4 regions of the Pantoea sp. X-Soil-OKNW-713 genome follow, and region 1 is predicted to be linked to each of the others. Evidence: predicted binding sites of a transcription regulator. Region 1 holds the regulator's gene; each other region holds the start of a gene.
The links. The regulator LexA, encoded in region 1, represses DNA repair genes until DNA is damaged. The targets are predictions, from matches to a motif close to TNCTGTATGTACATACAGNA.
Positions count from the first base shown of each region.

Region 1 (4,323 bases):
ACTCATTCGCGCTGATAAGGATAATTATAGTAGACATTGCGGAATGGTTAGCACACTTACGGATTATTCTGTATTCAAAGCATCATAGTTAACTGTTTGCGAACCAGCTGTCATGACGCCAGTGACGACGCCAGACCCACCAGAGTGTTATTCCACGCACGGCCAGAAACACCGTCACCGCCAGCCACAATCCATGATTACCTAACCAGGGAAGCGTCAGTAATGACAGGCCATAACCGAGCGCCGCCAGCGCCATGCTGTTACGCATTTCCCGGCCGCGCGTTGCCCCAATAAACATGCCATCCAACAGGTAGCACCACACGCCCACTAACGGCATCACCACCTGCCATAGCAGATAGCGATCGGCCGCATCGCGTAATGCTTCCAGTGAAGTCAGCAGGGCCACGATATGGGTGCCAAATAACGCATAAATCGCCGCAAACAGCAGCGCGACCAACCCCGCCTGACGGCAGGCAGCATGCCAGATGAGCAATAGCCGACTGCGATCTTTGGCACCGACGGCTTCACCAGAACACGCTTCAACCGCATAAGCAAAGCCATCCTGTGCATACGCGGTGAAAGTCAGAAACATCAACAGCACCGCATTGACCGCTACCACATCCGGGCCAATACGTGCACCGAGTATCGTCAGGGAAGCAAAGCAGATTTGTAGCAGGAAGGAGCGCAGCATAATGTCGCGATTGAGGCGAAACAGACGAGCAGCATCACCGCGCCAACTCTCCCGCAGCATCGCCAAATCAATTCCGCGCAGCTTCAATACACGCGCCACCATCCATAATCCGACGGCAAGGGTCGTATATTCAGCCAGTGCCGTTGCTGCTGCGGCACCTGCTACGCCCCAATGCAGCCCCAATACAAACGCCAGATCCAACAGGATATTGACCAAATTCCCCACCACCAGTAGCACCACTGGCGCACGCGCATATTGCACCCCCAACAACCAACCGAGGATAACCAGGTTTGCCAGCGTGGCGGGAGCGCTCAGCCAGCGAATCTGAATGAACAATTGCGCCTGCTGTTGGACCTCCTGGCTGCCACCCATCAGCACCGCTGCCAGATTACTGACTGGCGTGCGCAGCAAAATAAACAGCACACCGGCCACCAGGGCAATGAGTAAAGGCTGGGTAAGCGCCCGAGCCAGTGCCTTTTTGTTGCCAGCACCAAATGCCTGAGCAGTCAGCCCGGTGGTGCTCATACGTAAAAACAGCAGCAACATAAAGATGAAACTGGTCGCCGTGGTGCCAACCGCCACACCGCCGAGATAAATGGGGCTATCGAGATGACCAATGACAGCGGTATCAACCACGCCAAGTAGCGGAACAGTGATATTGGAGAGAATCATAGGCAGCGCCAGCCGCCAGAGTGCTTTGTCAGAGGAGGAAAACAGCTGCATCAGCCCGTCCCGGTTTGCTGCACTACCGTCTTGTCAGAGAATAAAACCACGGCAGCACAGAAGGCTGCCGTAGCGGGGGGAATCAAGGTATCAGAGCCACTCGCCGTTGCGCACAATACCTACCGCCAGCCCTTCGACCGTCAGGGATTGTTCGCGGGTATCGACAACAATCGGCTGGAAGTCGCTGTTTTCCGGCAGCAATTGCACAATTGCGCCCTGCTTTTTCCAGCGCTTCACCGTGACTTCGTCATCGATACGTGCGACGACAACCTGGCCGTTACGCACTTCCTGTGTTTTGTGTACCGCCAGCAGATCGCCATCCATAATGCCGATATCTTTCATCGACATGCCGCTGACACGCAGCAGGAAATCAGCGCTGGGTTTGAACAGGTTAGCATCGACCTGGTAGTGCGCTTCAATGTGCTCCTGCGCCAGCAAAGGTTCACCCGCAGCGACACGGCCAACCAATGGCAGCCCCTCACTGGCTTCTTCTTCCATTAATAAACGAATGCCGCGCGAAGCGCCGGAAACGATCTCAATAACACCTTTACGCGCTAATGCTTTCAGGTGTTCTTCTGCCGCATTAGGTGAGCGGAAGCCCAGCTGCGAAGCAATTTCCGCACGCGTTGGCGGCATGCCCGTCTGGTTAATATGGTCGCGAATCAGATCATAGACCTGTTGCTGCCTGCTGGTTAACGCTTTCATCCCGCCCCCTGGTTGTTTATACAGTCGCTGTGAGTATATACAGGTATTGGTGAAATGGAAACCAAAACTGAGGGAAAAATCAGCGAGTTGATGAATCCGGAATCCTTATCGCAAATGTGACCAAAGCAGCGCGATCCAGACAAACAGCGCCAGTAAAATAGCCAGCAACACGGCGGCCGATCCCATGTCTTTCGCGCGTCCAGCCAGCGGATGGCGTTCCTGACCAATGCGGTCGACCACGGCTTCAATGGCGCTATTCAGGATCTCCACAATGACCACCAGCACCACGGAACCAATCATGAGTACGCGGGAAATAGCATCAACATCCAGCCAGCACGCCACTATAATTGCCACTAATGCGGCAATGGCTTCCTGGCGAAACGCTGCTTCATGTGTCCAGGCAGCGCGCAATCCCTGCCAGGAATAACCGGCTGCTTTCACTATCCTGAGAAAACCGGTGACGTTATTTGCCATGTCGTTGAACCCTTTACTCGTTTTGACGTCAATGTCTGGGCAGCCGGAGTGGTGCAGCCACAGATTTTCGCGGCGCATTCTGGTATGCTTGCCGCGCTTTGCTAACAAGAGGCTTGAAGTTGTCTATGTCAGGTTGGCGTAAACTTTATTATAAATTATTGAATTTACCACTCTCCATTTTGGTAAAGAGTAAGGCTATTCCCGCCGATCCCGTGTCCGAGCATGGACTGGATCCGACGCGGCCTATCCTGTATGTACTGCCTTATGACTCCAAGGCCGATCTCCTCACACTGCGTTCGCAGTGTCTGAAACACGATCTGCCCGATCCGCTCGCACCGCTGGAAATTGACGGCTCATTGTTGCCGCGACATGTGTTTATCCACGATGGACCGCGTGTTTTCCCGTATTTCGTGCCGAATCTGGAGTCCGTAAAGCTGTTTCATGACTACCTTGATCTGCACCGCAGCAACCCGGAACTGGATGTACAGATGCTGCCAGTATCGGTGATGTTTGGACGTGCACCAGGACGTGAAGTTCAGGGGGAATCCACCCCTCACCTGCGTATTCTGAACGGTGTGCAGAAATTCTTCGCCATTCTCTGGCATGGTCGCGATAGCTTTGTGCGCTTTTCGCCGACCGTTTCACTGCGCCAGATGGCGACCGAACACGGTACGGATAAGTCGATAGCCCAGAAACTGGCACGCGTGGCACGGATCCACTTTGCCCGCCAGCGTCTGGCTGCGATTGGCCCGCGCTTGCCCGCCCGTCAGGATCTGTTTAATAAGCTGCTGCAATCGAAAGCGATTGAAAAAGCGGTGGAAGATGAGGCGCGCAGCAAAAAGATTTCCCATGAGAAAGCACAGCAAAACGCCGTCGAATTGATGGAAGAGATTGCTGCCGACTTCTCGTATGAAGCTATCCGCGTCACCGATCGCGTGATGGGTTGGATGTGGAGTCGTCTCTATCAGGGGATCAACGTGAATGGTGGCGAGCGTGTGCGCCAGTTGGCACAGGATGGACATGAGATCGTTTATGTCCCCTGCCATCGTAGCCACATGGATTACTTGCTGCTTTCCTACGTTCTCTACCATCAGGGACTGGTGCCGCCGCACATCGCCGCAGGTATCAACCTGAATTTCTGGCCCGCCGGGCCGATTTTCCGTCGCCTTGGCGCGTTCTTTATTCGCCGTACCTTCAAGGGCAACAAGCTTTACTCTACGGTCTTCCGTGAATATCTGGGCGAGTTGTTTAATCGCGGCTATTCGGTTGAATACTTTGTGGAAGGCGGGCGCTCACGTACTGGCCGCTTGCTGGAACCAAAAACCGGCACGCTGTCGATGACGTTGCAGGCATTGCTGCGCGGCGGTAGCCGTCCTATCACCTTCGTGCCGATTTATATTGGCTACGAACATGTGATGGAAGTCGGCACCTATGCCAAAGAACTGCGTGGTGCAGCGAAAGAGAAAGAAGGCTTTATGCAGATGGTGCGCGGCCTGCGTAAGCTGCGCAATCTTGGCCAGGGTTATGTGAACTTCGGTGAACCCCTGCCGCTGGTGAACTATCTGAACAAACATGTGCCGGAATGGCGCGAGGCGATTGATCCGATCGAACCTCAGCGTCAGACGTGGATGAACCCCGCAGTGAATGACATCGCCAACCGCCTGATGGTGCGGATTAACGATGCGGGTGCCGCCAATGCCATGAACCTGTGCGTCACCGCGCTACTGGCT
Region 1 is NZ_AP035995.1:373,297-377,619, reverse strand. Features, by position in the region: gene dinF (MATE family efflux transporter DinF) at 89-1,414, opposite strand; gene lexA (transcriptional repressor LexA) at 1,505-2,119, opposite strand; gene AC6I8R_RS01675 (diacylglycerol kinase) at 2,225-2,593, opposite strand; gene plsB (glycerol-3-phosphate 1-O-acyltransferase PlsB) at 2,719-4,323, shown strand, end outside.

Region 2 (4,323 bases), 1.4 Mb from region 1:
GGCAAAAGGCGCTTCTCGCATAAATTCACGGATCGCTGCGCCTTTATCGATGCCCTGCGGTTTCAGTTCCACCACGCATTTTCCCGGTTGCAGCGCCAGCCCCGGAAAACGGGCGACAGCATCCTCCGCCAGCTTGATAACCGCCTGTTCATATGTCATCGCCTGACGATAATGCAGCGCAAACGCCATCCCTTTGGCTTCCAGCTGGGTGCCGGGCCATTGATCCAGCGTTTCCTGCAATTCCCGTTGCAGCGTTTGCGCAACATCGGCGGGTAGCGAGTGGCGATGTATACGGCCACTGGCATCACGGCGTTCAGCCCCGTGTACGCCAGCCGCTGAGGCTTCCAGCGGCGCAACCAGGTCATCCAGTTGCGCAATCGGTCGACCAGACACCAGCGCCAGCGCGCCGTGATTAAGATTGGAGAGTTGTTGCAGATGCTGGCGCACCGATGCGGGTATCGCCACCATCTCGGGCTGCGGTTGAATCGTCGCCAGCGTGCCATCAACATCAAAAAAGAAGGCAAAAAGCCCGCCGCTCAACGACGGTAGGGTGCTGATCTCATGTACCGCTGGGGTCACGTCACTCCTCCTGTACGAATGGCTGATAGCAATATCGATGTTCGGAGGCGGGTTGCGTGCAGGATAAGAAACGTATAACGGGGAGGGTTTGCCGACTGGATGGTATTTCGATGGGTAACGCTCCACAAATAAACAAGTTTATAGTCAACACCGTAACCAGACTGCGAACATCAATGCGGTTAAGTCTAGACGCGAATAAGGATTTTGCCAGTCAGCGTGGCCGGATAATGGCAATGGCAAATAACCTCGCGCAATATTTGCTTGCATTTGCCCGGAATAAATACATCGAAAAAACAAATACTCAAGAAAACGCGCCCCCACTACGCGGCTTTCTTCTACTCCGCTTTTGTCGGCAACGCTACATTGATGGGCTGTGCTTAATTTCTATGGATTGACGTCAATATCATGAAGAAAACAACGTTCGGTTTTGCTTTAGTCGCCGTAAGCCTGACTCCCTTGTGCGCCGCTGCCGCGCCCTTTCTTTGCTCCCCCGCTGATTTCGGTGGCAAGGGCGATGGCGTAACGCTGAATACCAGGGCCATTCAACAAGCGATTGATCTGTGTGCGCAAAAAGGCGGAGGTAAAGTCACACTGGGGTCAGGGGTGTGGCTTTCAGGTCCGATCGCGTTAAAAAGCAACGTGAGATTAGTGATTCCCGACGGCGTTACCCTGAAAGCCACCCCCGATACTCGCCAGTTCGTGGATGCCTTTCTTGGCAGGCCCACACAGCCGAATGAGGCATTCATCCTCGCCAATGGTGTCAGTCATGTGGCGATTGAGGGTGGCGGGACCATTGATGGCAACGGTGCGCAAGCCTGGTGGCCAGCCGCGATCGATTTGCGCAATACCGTCAGGTCCGGCCATCCGGAGGCTTTTACAGCAAAATATAAAGGGATACCTCTGGCAAATGGCATGCCCAGGCCCTGGCTGGTGGAAATGAATAATGTGTCATCCTCAGAGATTCATCATATCCGGCTGACCAACTCCCCCATGTGGAACCTGGTACTCAGAAATAGCCATCAGCTGAATATTGATCAACTGACCGTCGATAACCCCATCACCTCACCGAATACCGATGGTATCGATATCGTTTCTTCTACAGACATCCTGATAAAACACGCCGACATCAGTACCGGTGATGATCATATCGCCATCAAATCAGGTATCACCGTGGGCAGCGGAGGAAAATCTGAAAATATCACTGTTCAGGATTCCGTGATGAGACAAGGACATGGGATATCACTGGGTAGCGAGACGATCAACGGTATCGGCAACGTGGTGGTTTCACATGTGAGATTTATCGGCGCCGAAAATGGGCTGCGCGTGAAATCAGGTCGCGATCGCGGCAACAAGATTGGGCCATTCCTGGTTGACCATGTGACGATGACAAATGTTGCCACACCGCTGCTGGTTACCGACAGTTACTCCGGTCAGGCCGGTGCGGCAGGTCATTCACTGGTTGCCCCTATCACGCCAGCGCCGGTGACGGCCACCACGCCTTTTATCTCAGGTATCACCGTCAATCATCTGGCGGCAACCGGTGCCAAATACGCCATGATATTGAGCGGATTGCCGGAAGCACCGATCACCGATGTCAATCTGCACCATATTGCCATCACCGCTGAATACGGGGTGCAGGCCAGATACGTCACCGCAAGGCTGGATCATGTGTCTGTTAGCGCAAATAAAGGAAAAACGCTGGCTGAGGGACCGGCGGTGACATTACACGAGGAAAACTCACCAATTAATTGATATCTATGGGTTTTACAAAATAATGGTGGGATAACGTATTGCGATCTCAGAATTGACTGATAATAATACTGTATATGCGTACAGTTTTATCATTGAGAATTCGCCATGAAAGTTCATCCCTTCTCTCCTCTCTTGATGCGTCCGATGCCCGGTGCACCGCCGCATCAATTGCCACTCTTTCTTGAGCGAGTCCACTGCGGTTTCCCCTCCCCGGCGGCAGATTACGTCGAGCGCAGGCTGGATCTGAACAAGCATCTGGTCGCCCATCCCAACGCCACCTATTTTGTCCGGGTGGAAGGGGATTCCATGCGCGACGCGAATATCAGTGAAGGGGATTTACTGGTGGTCGACAGTGCGCTGGATGCGAAACATGGCGATATTGTGGTGGCGGCCATTAACGGCGAGTTTACGGTTAAACGGTTACAACAGTTTCCGCGTGTGCAACTGCTCGCCATGAACCCACGCTACGCGCCGATTACCCCGGCAGAAGATGAACAACTGGAGATCTTTGGCGTGGTGACTTTTATTATTTATGCGGCACGTTGAGTGACAACGCCCGGCTTATATCGCCGGGCGTTGTCAGACTTACGCTTTGTCTGGCAAGGCGTAAGCAATCAGATAATCACCGACATCCGGCGAGTGCGCCGCACCGCCTGCCGAGATCACGATGTACTCTTTACCGGTTTTCGCTGACTGATAAATCAACGGTGACGCAGTCGCTCCCACCGGCAGACGCGCTTTCCACACTTCCTTACCGGTTTTGCTGTCCAGCGCACGCAGGTAATTATCCTGGCTACCGGCAAAGAACACTAAACCGCTTTTGGTGGTGGTCGGGCCGCCCAACGTTGGCATACCTACCGGCATCGGCAGATGGGTTTTTACCCCCAGAGGACCGGTGTCTTCCACCGTGCCCATTGGCACCTGCCAGACGATTTTCTTACTGTGCAGATCGATGGCGGTCATGGTGCCAAACGGCGGATGCTGACACGGTACTTGCAGGAAGGATGCGAAGTTATCCATCCGCACGCCAACGTAAGGCCCGCTGATCTGAGGACGGATAGTACCAGCCCATTGCGGTACTTCGTTCAGGGAGATTTTCTGCCCCTTCGCTTCTTCCTTACTCTTCAGCGCCATCAGCATACCCAGACGGATATCATTGACGTAAAGAATGCCGGAAGTTTCATCAATAGACACCCCACCCCAGTTCATGCCCCCCATAGTCGCCGGGAACTCCAGGTAGGTTTTCTCGCTGTTCGGCTGGAAGATGCCGGAATAGAGCGCCGATTTGAACAGAATGCGGCAGTAGAGCTGGTCAAACATGCTGACGCCCCACATCTTCTTCTCGTTCAGTTGCTCCAGACCGATAGTTGGCATATCCACTGAGAACGGCTGGGTCGGCGACAGATGTTCTTCCTGCGCTGCCGGAGAAGTCGGTACCGGTTTCTCTTCGACTTTACTCACTGGCTTACCGGTGCGGCGATCCAGGACGAAGATTTCACCCATTTTGCTGGTCTGAATCAGCGCAGGCACCACTTCGCCCTGCTCATTCTTCATGTTGTACATCACCGGCTGCGACGGTAAGTCGTAGTCCCAGATATCGTGATGGACGGTCTGGAAGACCCATTTGGTTTTGCCGGTATTCACATCCAGCGCAATCACTGACGAACCGTATTTCTCTTTCGCCGCATTACGGTTACCGCCCCAGTAATCTGGTGGGCCGTTACCGGTGGAGACATACACCAGGCCGAGATCTTTATCGTAAGTCGGGATGGCCCAGACGTTCGGGGTGCTGAGGGTATAATGTGCATCACCCTGCTTCGCCCCTTCGACGTTGCCAACATCCCACGCCCACGCCAGCGAACCGTCACGCACATCATACGCACGCAACACACCGGAGGGTTCATCTTCGGTGATATCACGTACCCAGGAACCGAATACTGTCAGATGGCCCATAATCACCGGCACGCTGGTCGGGTGATAACGACGGCTGTC
Region 2 is NZ_AP035995.1:1,777,690-1,782,012, reverse strand. Features, by position in the region: gene otsB (trehalose-phosphatase) at 1-579, opposite strand, end outside; gene AC6I8R_RS08225 (glycoside hydrolase family 28 protein) at 985-2,331, shown strand; gene umuD (translesion error-prone DNA polymerase V autoproteolytic subunit) at 2,467-2,877, shown strand; gene AC6I8R_RS08215 (membrane-bound PQQ-dependent dehydrogenase, glucose/quinate/shikimate family) at 2,917-4,323, opposite strand, start outside.
Region 2: umuD (translesion error-prone DNA polymerase V autoproteolytic subunit) is a predicted target of LexA. The motif match lies at 2,398-2,417, and genes of this name have one in related genera.

Region 3 (4,323 bases), 1.1 Mb from region 1:
ACGTATTCAGACGGTCCAGAACCTGCTGACGCAAGGCGCGGCGAATCGCCATTCCGGCGCGCTGGCCTGCCATTTCGCGGCCATAATTCAGCGCGGCACGCAGCACAAAACACAGTAGCAACAGGGCAAACTGGCTCAACAGTTCCGTGCGAGGTTGATGGGCGATGATCAGGGCTTGAAGTAGCGTGGCGAGCAGCCAGGCTTGGGCGATAATCACCAGGGCGCTGGCAAATCCCAATAGAGAAACCAGACGCAAACTACGCGCACCGTGATGACGTTGCTGGCGGAGCCAGCGGAGAAGTTCCTGTTGCCGCGATTTGTTCATACGAAGCCGTTCAATTACTCAGAAGAGAAGTCGTTGCGAAGCAAAAACCCCAACAACGTCAGGCGCATGAACTGTAGCACGCAGGTAATAAAAAAGGCGACCAAAACAGGTCGCCTTCAGCAAATATGATCAGGTTATTAACAAGTTACTTATCGTTTTTAACCAAACCATCCAGGTAACGCTCTGCATCCAGCGCCGCCATACAGCCGGTGCCTGCTGAGGTGATTGCCTGGCGATAGATATGGTCCATCACATCGCCCGCGGCAAACACGCCAGGGATGCTGGTCTGGGTCGCATTGCCATGCAGACCAGACTGAACTTTGATGTAACCATTCTCCAGGGCTAACTGGCCTTCAAAAATGGCGGTGTTGGGGCTGTGGCCGATAGCGACAAACAGGCCGGCCACTTCCAGCGATTCAGCAGCGTCACCTTTGGTCGACAACAGTTTCAGACCGGTTACGCCCATCTGATCTCCCACGACTTCGTCCAGCGTACGGTCGGTATGCAACACGATATTGCCGTTGCGTACCTTTTCCATCAGGCGGTCGATAAGGATTTTTTCGGCACGGAAGCTGTCACGACGGTGAATCAGATGCACCTCAGCAGCGATATTCGCCAGGTACAGCGCTTCCTCCACGGCGGTGTTGCCGCCACCGATGACCGCGACTTTCTGATTGCGATAGAAAAAACCGTCGCAGGTTGCACAGGCCGATACGCCTTTACCTTTAAACGCTTCTTCTGACGGCAAGCCGAGATAACGGGCGGAAGCACCGGTCGCGATGATCAGCGCATCGGCGGTGTACTCGCCGCTGTCACCGGTCAGGCGGAAAGGACGGTTCTGCAAATCGACCGTGTGAATATGGTCGAAAATGATTTCGGTATTAAACTTTTCGGCATGTTCGTGCATGCGTTCCATCAGCGATGGACCTGTCAGATCGTGCGGGTCGCCTGGCCAGTTCTCCACTTCAGTGGTGGTGGTGAGCTGACCGCCTTTTTCCAGACCGGTAATCAATACCGGATTCAGGTTGGCGCGCGCGGCATAGACTGCAGCGGTGTAACCGGCAGGGCCGGAGCCCAGAATGAGCAGCTTACTGTGTTTGGCCGTACTCATGTGTTCCTCAGTTTTTTGTCTGACAACATAGCTAGCGATTGTAGGGAAATTGCCGCCGCAAAAAAAGTCTTCAGCAATTTTGTTAACAATCGCTGCGAGCGGCGTAGACGATGAGAAGGAATTCTGCACGCGGATTGCGCCAAAAGGGGGCAATGCTCGGTAATTAGTGGTGCAGCTGTATAAAAAATCTCATTAGAAAACAGGAACCCAGCACTCTGTCTGGCATCTTGTACTGAATTTGGATGTTTTACTTTGACAATCGCCTGCGCATTTGCGAAAACATTGTCAGAAGCAAAGAAGATTTAGCGATACAAAACAGAATTTCATACCTGTTTTGGTTTGTTTCGCCAGATTTAAACAGTCTGACATTGGTAATGACGCATGATGTGGACAGACAACATGCGTCATACGGATGGTCGCATTACTGCACAGGCTTATCGTCTTCACTTCGAGTAAGGCCCTGAGCAATGAATGTTTTCAGGGTGTGGCAGGTTAAGGGAAGGAATTAAGAGAGACAATAATAATGGTAGACAATAAGAAGCGCCCCGGAAAAGATCTGGATCGTATCGACAGAAACATTCTGAATGAATTGCAGAAAGACGGTCGTATTTCCAATGTCGAGCTTTCGAAACGTGTTGGATTATCGCCGACGCCGTGTCTTGAGCGTGTTCGTCGCCTGGAACGTCAGGGTTTCATTCTTGGCTATACCGCACAGCTCAACCCGCACTATCTCGATGCTTCGCTGCTGGTATTTGTTGAGATTACTCTGAATCGTGGCGCGCCAGATGTGTTTGAGCAATTTAACGCCGCCGTGCAAAAACTTGAGGAAACTCAAGAGTGTCACCTCGTTTCCGGTGACTTTGACTATCTGCTGAAAACCCGTGTGCCGGATATGTCAGCATATCGCAAGCTGTTGGGTGAGACCTTGCTGCGCCTGCCGGGCGTAAACGACACCCGCACCTATGTGGTAATGGAAGAGGTCAAACAGAGCAATCGCCTGGTGATCAAAACCCGTTAACGCAGGGCAGGTGCAAAGCGTGCAGGATTTCGGTACACTCCTGTGAATTCATACAGGACCAGCGTCGGGCCAGCCCGACGTTGTTGCCTTCTTAATTTACAGGCACCTGGAGAGTTCTCTTGAGCCAGGAATATACAGAAGACAAAGACGTTTCATTACAACCGCTGAGCAGCGGACGTCGGCTGCTTGAAGCGTTGCTTATCCTTGTGGCCCTGTTTGCCATCTATCTGATGGTTTCTTTGGTCAGTTTTAACCCTTCCGATCCCAGTTGGTCGCAAACGGCATGGCACGAGCCTATCCACAATCTGGGTGGCAGCGTCGGTGCATGGCTAGCCGACACCTTGCTGTTTATCTTCGGCGTGATGGCCTATGCCATTCCTCCGGTCATTATTGGCTTGTGCTGGATTACTTTCCGTCAGCGCGATCGTCACGACTACATCGATTACTTTGCGGTGGGGCTGCGTCTGATTGGCGTGCTGGCGCTGGTGGTAACCACCTGTGGTCTGGCGGCGCTTAACGCTGACGACATCTGGTATTTCGCCTCCGGCGGTGTGATCGGCAGCCTGATCAGCAACGCGATGGCACCCTGGTTCAGCTCCGCAGGTGGCACTTTAACGCTGCTGTGCGTCTGGGCAGCAGGGATTACCCTCTACACCGGTTGGTCATGGTTAACGATTGCCGAAAGAATCGGCGGTGTCGTGATGGGGGTGCTGACATTTGCCAGCAATCGCTCCCGCCAGGATGAACCCTGGCAGGAAGAAGATGAATACGAGGACGAGCAGGAGCCGGCCGATGAAGCTGTACCCGCGTTGCGTGCGGCTGCATCTGATGACGATGATGTGCTGCTGGCAAAACCTCGTAAGGTGAATGAGGCACCGCTTGATGCTGCCGGGGATGATCCCCTGTTGGCGAAAGCCAGTGCCGCTACGGCAGCAGCGGTTGCGGTGAGCAGCGAAGCGGCTCGCCAGGAACCCGTAGTACCACCGACAACGTCGCCAGCGGTTGTGCCCGCTGCGCCGCAGCCGGTGGTGCAATCGGTCCAGCCTGTGGCCACGGTTCCTCCTGCTCCGACAACACCGGTGGTGGCTGAAACTCCCGCCGCGCCGCCGTTGTACCGTTTTGAAGTGCCGGCGGAAACCTCGCCGTTCTCACCGGTCGACGAGGACGATGGCCCGAGGATGGGGAACTGGCAGGATGCTGCGCAGGCACCCTCCGCGCTCAATACCACCGCCAGTGTGGCGCTGGCCGCCGGAGCGGCAAAAGTTGCTGCTTCCAGTGCGCCTTATACGCCTGCTTTCGATGTGGTGCCGGAGCGTGATTACAACCCGCAGGTTAAACAGGGTATTGGCCCGGAGCTGCCTCGTCCGAACCCGGTGAAATTACCCACTCGCCGTGAGCTGGCTTCTTATGGCATCAAGCTTCCGTCACAGCGGATGGCTGAAGAGAAAGCTAAAGAGTCAGAACAGCAGGCTAGCGCCGCGCTGGATCCTGTTGCGGCAGAAGATGCTGCGGCGTTACAGGAAGCGCAATTGCGTGACGCTTTTCAGTCTCAACAGCAGCAGCGTTATGGCGAAAGTTGGCACACGGATGCGGAAGACGAAGATGCGTTGCAGCAGGCACAACTGGCGCGTCAGTTTGCTGAACAGCAGCAACAGCGTTACCGTGCAGAAAAAGAAGCTGAAGCGGATGAAGGGCCGGTATTTAATCTCGACACATCGTCAGCCTTTGATTTCTCACCGATGAAAGATCTGGTGGATGACAGCCCGAGTGAACCGTTATTCACCATTGCGGCCACGCCAGAACCTGAAGCTCCAGCGCCTGCACAGTGGCAGCAGCCGGTTGCGCCGCAGCCGGAGGTGATGCCGTCCT
Region 3 is NZ_AP035995.1:1,470,199-1,474,521, forward strand. Features, by position in the region: gene cydD (heme ABC transporter permease/ATP-binding protein CydD) at 1-325, opposite strand, end outside; gene trxB (thioredoxin-disulfide reductase) at 471-1,436, opposite strand; gene lrp (leucine-responsive transcriptional regulator Lrp) at 1,960-2,454, shown strand; gene AC6I8R_RS06780 (DNA translocase FtsK 4TM domain-containing protein) at 2,574-4,323, shown strand, end outside.
Region 3: AC6I8R_RS06780 (DNA translocase FtsK 4TM domain-containing protein) is a predicted target of LexA. The motif match lies at 2,493-2,512, and genes of this name have one in related genera.

Region 4 (4,323 bases), 140 kb from region 1:
GCCGAGAATTGCTGCACCACCTGCAAGTCGCCTTCCACTTCCAGTTCGCCGCTGCGAATCAGGCTGGTGAGTTGCTGGCGGTCACGTAATTTCGGCAAGGTGCTGAAACGCAAACTGACGGTGCAATCGCTGCTGTCCTGCCAGTCACTCAGCACATCCAGCTGGTTTTCGCTGAACACCAGCACCAGCGGAAAGGAGAGTTCCTGCAAGCGCAGCATCAGCACCTTACCCGCCAGACGCTGACGCGCGGCTTTCAGGCTGCGATCGCGGTATAAAACACGATTCAGGGCGGTCTCAAGACCGCCAGTAATCAAAGGAGTGAAAGTCATCGCCATGATTTGTCAGAACTTAAAGCCGCGATGCAGCGCGACAATGCCGCCAGTCATGTTGAAGTAAGTGGTATTTTCGAAACCGACGTCGTTCATCATCGCCTTCAGGGTTTCCTGATCGGGGTGCATACGAATGGATTCCGCCAGATAGCGATAGCTTTCTGCATCCTTCGCCACCAGTTGACCAATGCGCGGCAGAATATGGAACGAGTAAGCATCGTAGGCTTTGCTGAGCGGTTCCAGCAGCGGTTTGGAGAACTCCAGCACCAGCAGACGGCCACCCGGCTTCAGCACGCGGAACATCGATGCCAGCGCTTTCTCTTTCTCGGTCACGTTACGCAGACCGAAAGAGATGGTGATGCAATCGAAATAGTTATCCGGGAATGGCAACGCTTCGGCATTCGCCTGCACATAGCTGACGTTGCCGGAAATGCCGAGATTACGCAGTTTCTCGCGGCCCATCTTCAGCATTGAGCTGTTGATATCCGCCAGCACCACCTGGCCCGTTTCGCCCACCAGACGGGAAAATTTTGCCGTCAGATCGCCCGTACCACCGGCGAGGTCCAACACGCGCTGCCCACGGCGAACGCCGCTGCTGTCGATGGTGAAACGCTTCCAGACACGATGGATGCCAAACGACATCAGATCGTTCATCAGGTCATATTTTGCCGCTACGGAGTGAAACACGTCGGCGACTTTATCTGCCTTTTCGCTTTTTGCGACGGTCTGAAAGCCAAAGTGGGTAGTTTCCTGCTGTGATTCATCTGCCATGGGTTTTACCTGTTCCACAAACAATACTTCGCGAAGTGTATCAGAGTTGCGCTGGCCGGGCACGCGACCGGCGCGTTATTCGTTGATACGGCGCAGGGAAGCGGCGGAAGAATCTGTTGTTTTTTCATCAGGCTGGTCATCATCGGCCCAATCATTATCAGACTCCTCCGGCTGTGCCTGGGCCACCAGCTGCGGATTAATCGGACGCTTGATCTCCACACCCAGCGAACGAAAGGCTTCACTTTGCGCAATCAGATTGCCACGCCCCTCCGCCAGCTTTTTCATCGCCAGATGATAACTTTGCTGCGCTTTATCCAGGTTGTGACCGATGCCGCTCATGTCATCGACAAACAGCCGCATTTTGTCGTACAAGCGCGCGGCGCGGTCAGCAATACGCTGGGCGTTGCGACTTTGATGCTCATAACGCCACAGGTTGTTGATGGTGCGCAGCGCCACCAGCAACGTCGTGGGACTGACCAGCATGATGTTCTGCTGCAACGCTTCGCTGATCAGCTCCGGCTGACGATCGATTGCCAGCAGAAAGGCCGGTTCAACCGGGATAAACATCAACACATAATCCAGAGAGCGTAAACCGGGCAATTGTTGATAATCTTTTCGCCCCAACAGGCGAATATGACCGCGCACCGCGTTGATGTGCTCCTGAATCGCCTGCTCGCGCGTGGCTTCATCCTCGGCATTGAAGTAGCGCTCATAGGCGATGAGCGTCATTTTGGCGTCAATCACCACATCTTTGCCCTGCGGCAGACGCACGATCACATCCGGTTGCATCCTGCCCTGCGATTCCAGCTGCACGCTGACCTGGGTTTCATACTCATGGCCTTCGCGCAGGCCGGAAGCCTCCAGCACCCGGCCAAGCACTACCTCGCCCCAGTTCCCCTGGATTTTATTGTCACCTTTCAGGGCTTTGGTAAGGTTGATGGCTTCCTGCGCCATCTGCGCATTCAGTTGTTGCAGCTGACGGATCTCATGCGCCAGCGTGTGACGTTCGCGCGCTTCCTGGCCGAAGCTGTCTGTCACCTGACGACGAAATCCGTCCAGTTGCTCGCGCAGCGGCCCAATCAGGCTGTTCAGGCTTTGGCGGTTTTGTTCATCAACACGACGGCCGCTGTTTTCGAAGATGCGATTGGCAAGATTTTCGAATTGGGCGCTCAGGCGCTGTTCGCTGTTGGTCAGCAGACGCTGTTTCTCCTCAGCGGCAAAGCGTGTCTCTTCAAGGCGGATGGTGACTTCACGCAATTCGGCTTCCTGCGCGCTGTTCACCTCCAGCTGATTGCGCAGTTCACGGCTGAGCTGTTCGCTTTCGCCGCGCCAGTAATCGAGTTGTTGCAGGCGCTCCTGTGCACCGCTCAACGCACCGTGCAGCTGGCGTAATTCCTGCTCGCGCAATTGCACCTGCTGCTGTGCCAGCTCCAGTTGCTGCTGCTGACGCAGTTGCGCCTCTTCAGATAAGCGGCGCTCCGTTAAGAAGCTGGCCTGTTGATGACCGGCTCGCATCTGCGCCACAATCCAGCCGATGCCAAAACCGGCCAACGCCAATGCGCCACTGATGATGATAAGTTGCTGATCCATAATTCCCCCGCGGATCGTCTCGCTGAGGGAAAAGGTAGAGGCGTACTGTATGAATGTCCAGACAATTCTGCCGGATGTTTGCCACGATCGTTGAGCATACATTCGTAGCGGCGCGATTTATCGCGCATTTACGACCGAAGCACGTATTGCGCGATAAATCGCGCCGCTACGGAATGTGGAATTTATACCAGCTGCACCGTTAACTCACCCGCTTTCCACGCCTCTATCAGGAAAAATGGCATCGGTAGTTCCCATTCGCCGTTGCGCACTCTGGCCGGATAGCTCCAGCTTTGCCCTGCCCAGGTGAGTTCAACCTGCTGCCACTCGGCATCCACCACGCTGGCTTTCCCCGCCATGCTGGAAAACCCGGCATTACTGCCGACGTGGAACTTGTCCGTCTGCCAGCGGATTGGAGGATGTGCGGGCCACGCCTGAGCATGATGAAAACGAAAAACATCGTCATGATTAAGGATGCTATCGCGTACCGTCGGCCACAGCGCCCGTTTCAGGAAGTACTGGTCGGTAAAACGTTCGCTGCCCTGATACTCAGCGATGAAATCCCGCATCTGTTGTTCCACCTGGCTGAATACGCCATGACAACCTCCCCACATCCCCGCCAGCAGCAACTCGGTGTGGGTAAAGTAGTCGCGCATATGATGGAACCAGTAAGGCGAATGCAGCCAGGCATCGACTGCGGCCACTTCACGTTCAGAAAGAAGTGAGTCGGCATCACGTACGATGAAGCGTTTGACGCTGGGGTCGTCGATCACCAGGAAACGCCACAACGTCGGGAACAACGTTTTTTCCTCAGACATGTCGACCAGTTGCACATCAGGCTGCTGCAAACGTTGCCAGACATGCTGCGGTACGCTGTCATCCAGATAAACGCGACAGGTCCAGGCCGGGTAGAGTTCGCGTGCTACCTCAACGTTTTTAATCAGGGTTTCGCAATATCGCGGCTGATTGCCATACAGGCTAAAGGCGATGATATTTTCCTGGGGCTTGCTGGCATCAAAAGCCGGTGGTGCCTCAGCCGGGAGCGGGTGCTTCTGCCCGGTACTGAACTTCGCATCAGATTGCTGCAACGATTCCAGCCCGTAACGCGCCACTTCATCCGCTTTATTGAGCCAGCCGCACACTTCAGTCAGGCCATCCAGCCAGGTCTCAGACGCCTGTGCCCGCTGGTCGGCGGAGGCTTGATAGATTTTCAGGTAGGTTTTGTAGGACTTGTTGTAATCACCGGTGCGCATCAAAGTCAGCGCGTAGTCACTTAACACCTGCATGTTATGTGGCATCACACGCAGCACGTCTTCACAGCAGCGGCGGGCGGCGGGATAATCCGCCACCGCCATCGCCTGACGGAAGCGCGCGGCCGCACCTTCGACACGGGATTGCATCGCTGCCGGGTTGGTCATAAAGGCCGGACGTTGAACAGCAACAGTTTTGCGCATAAAAGACTCTCAGTAATCCGCTGAACTTGCGCGCATCCTTAACGGGCAGCGAACCTTAGCCCGCTGCCGGGCGCGCTACATTAACCGGCGCGCAGCTTCAACGACAATTTTCACCGCATCGCTTTCGGTTTGTTTCATGGTCGCCGCATCCGGGATCTCCTTCTGCGTACGGTTCACGATGA
Region 4 is NZ_AP035995.1:233,508-237,830, reverse strand. Features, by position in the region: gene ubiJ (ubiquinone biosynthesis protein UbiJ) at 1-329, opposite strand, end outside; gene ubiE (bifunctional demethylmenaquinone methyltransferase/2-methoxy-6-polyprenyl-1,4-benzoquinol methylase UbiE) at 342-1,100, opposite strand; gene rmuC (DNA recombination protein RmuC) at 1,176-2,690, opposite strand; gene AC6I8R_RS01055 (tetratricopeptide repeat protein) at 2,873-4,141, opposite strand; gene udp (uridine phosphorylase) at 4,217-4,323, opposite strand, start outside.
Region 4: rmuC (DNA recombination protein RmuC) is a predicted target of LexA. The motif match lies at 2,734-2,753, and genes of this name have one in related genera.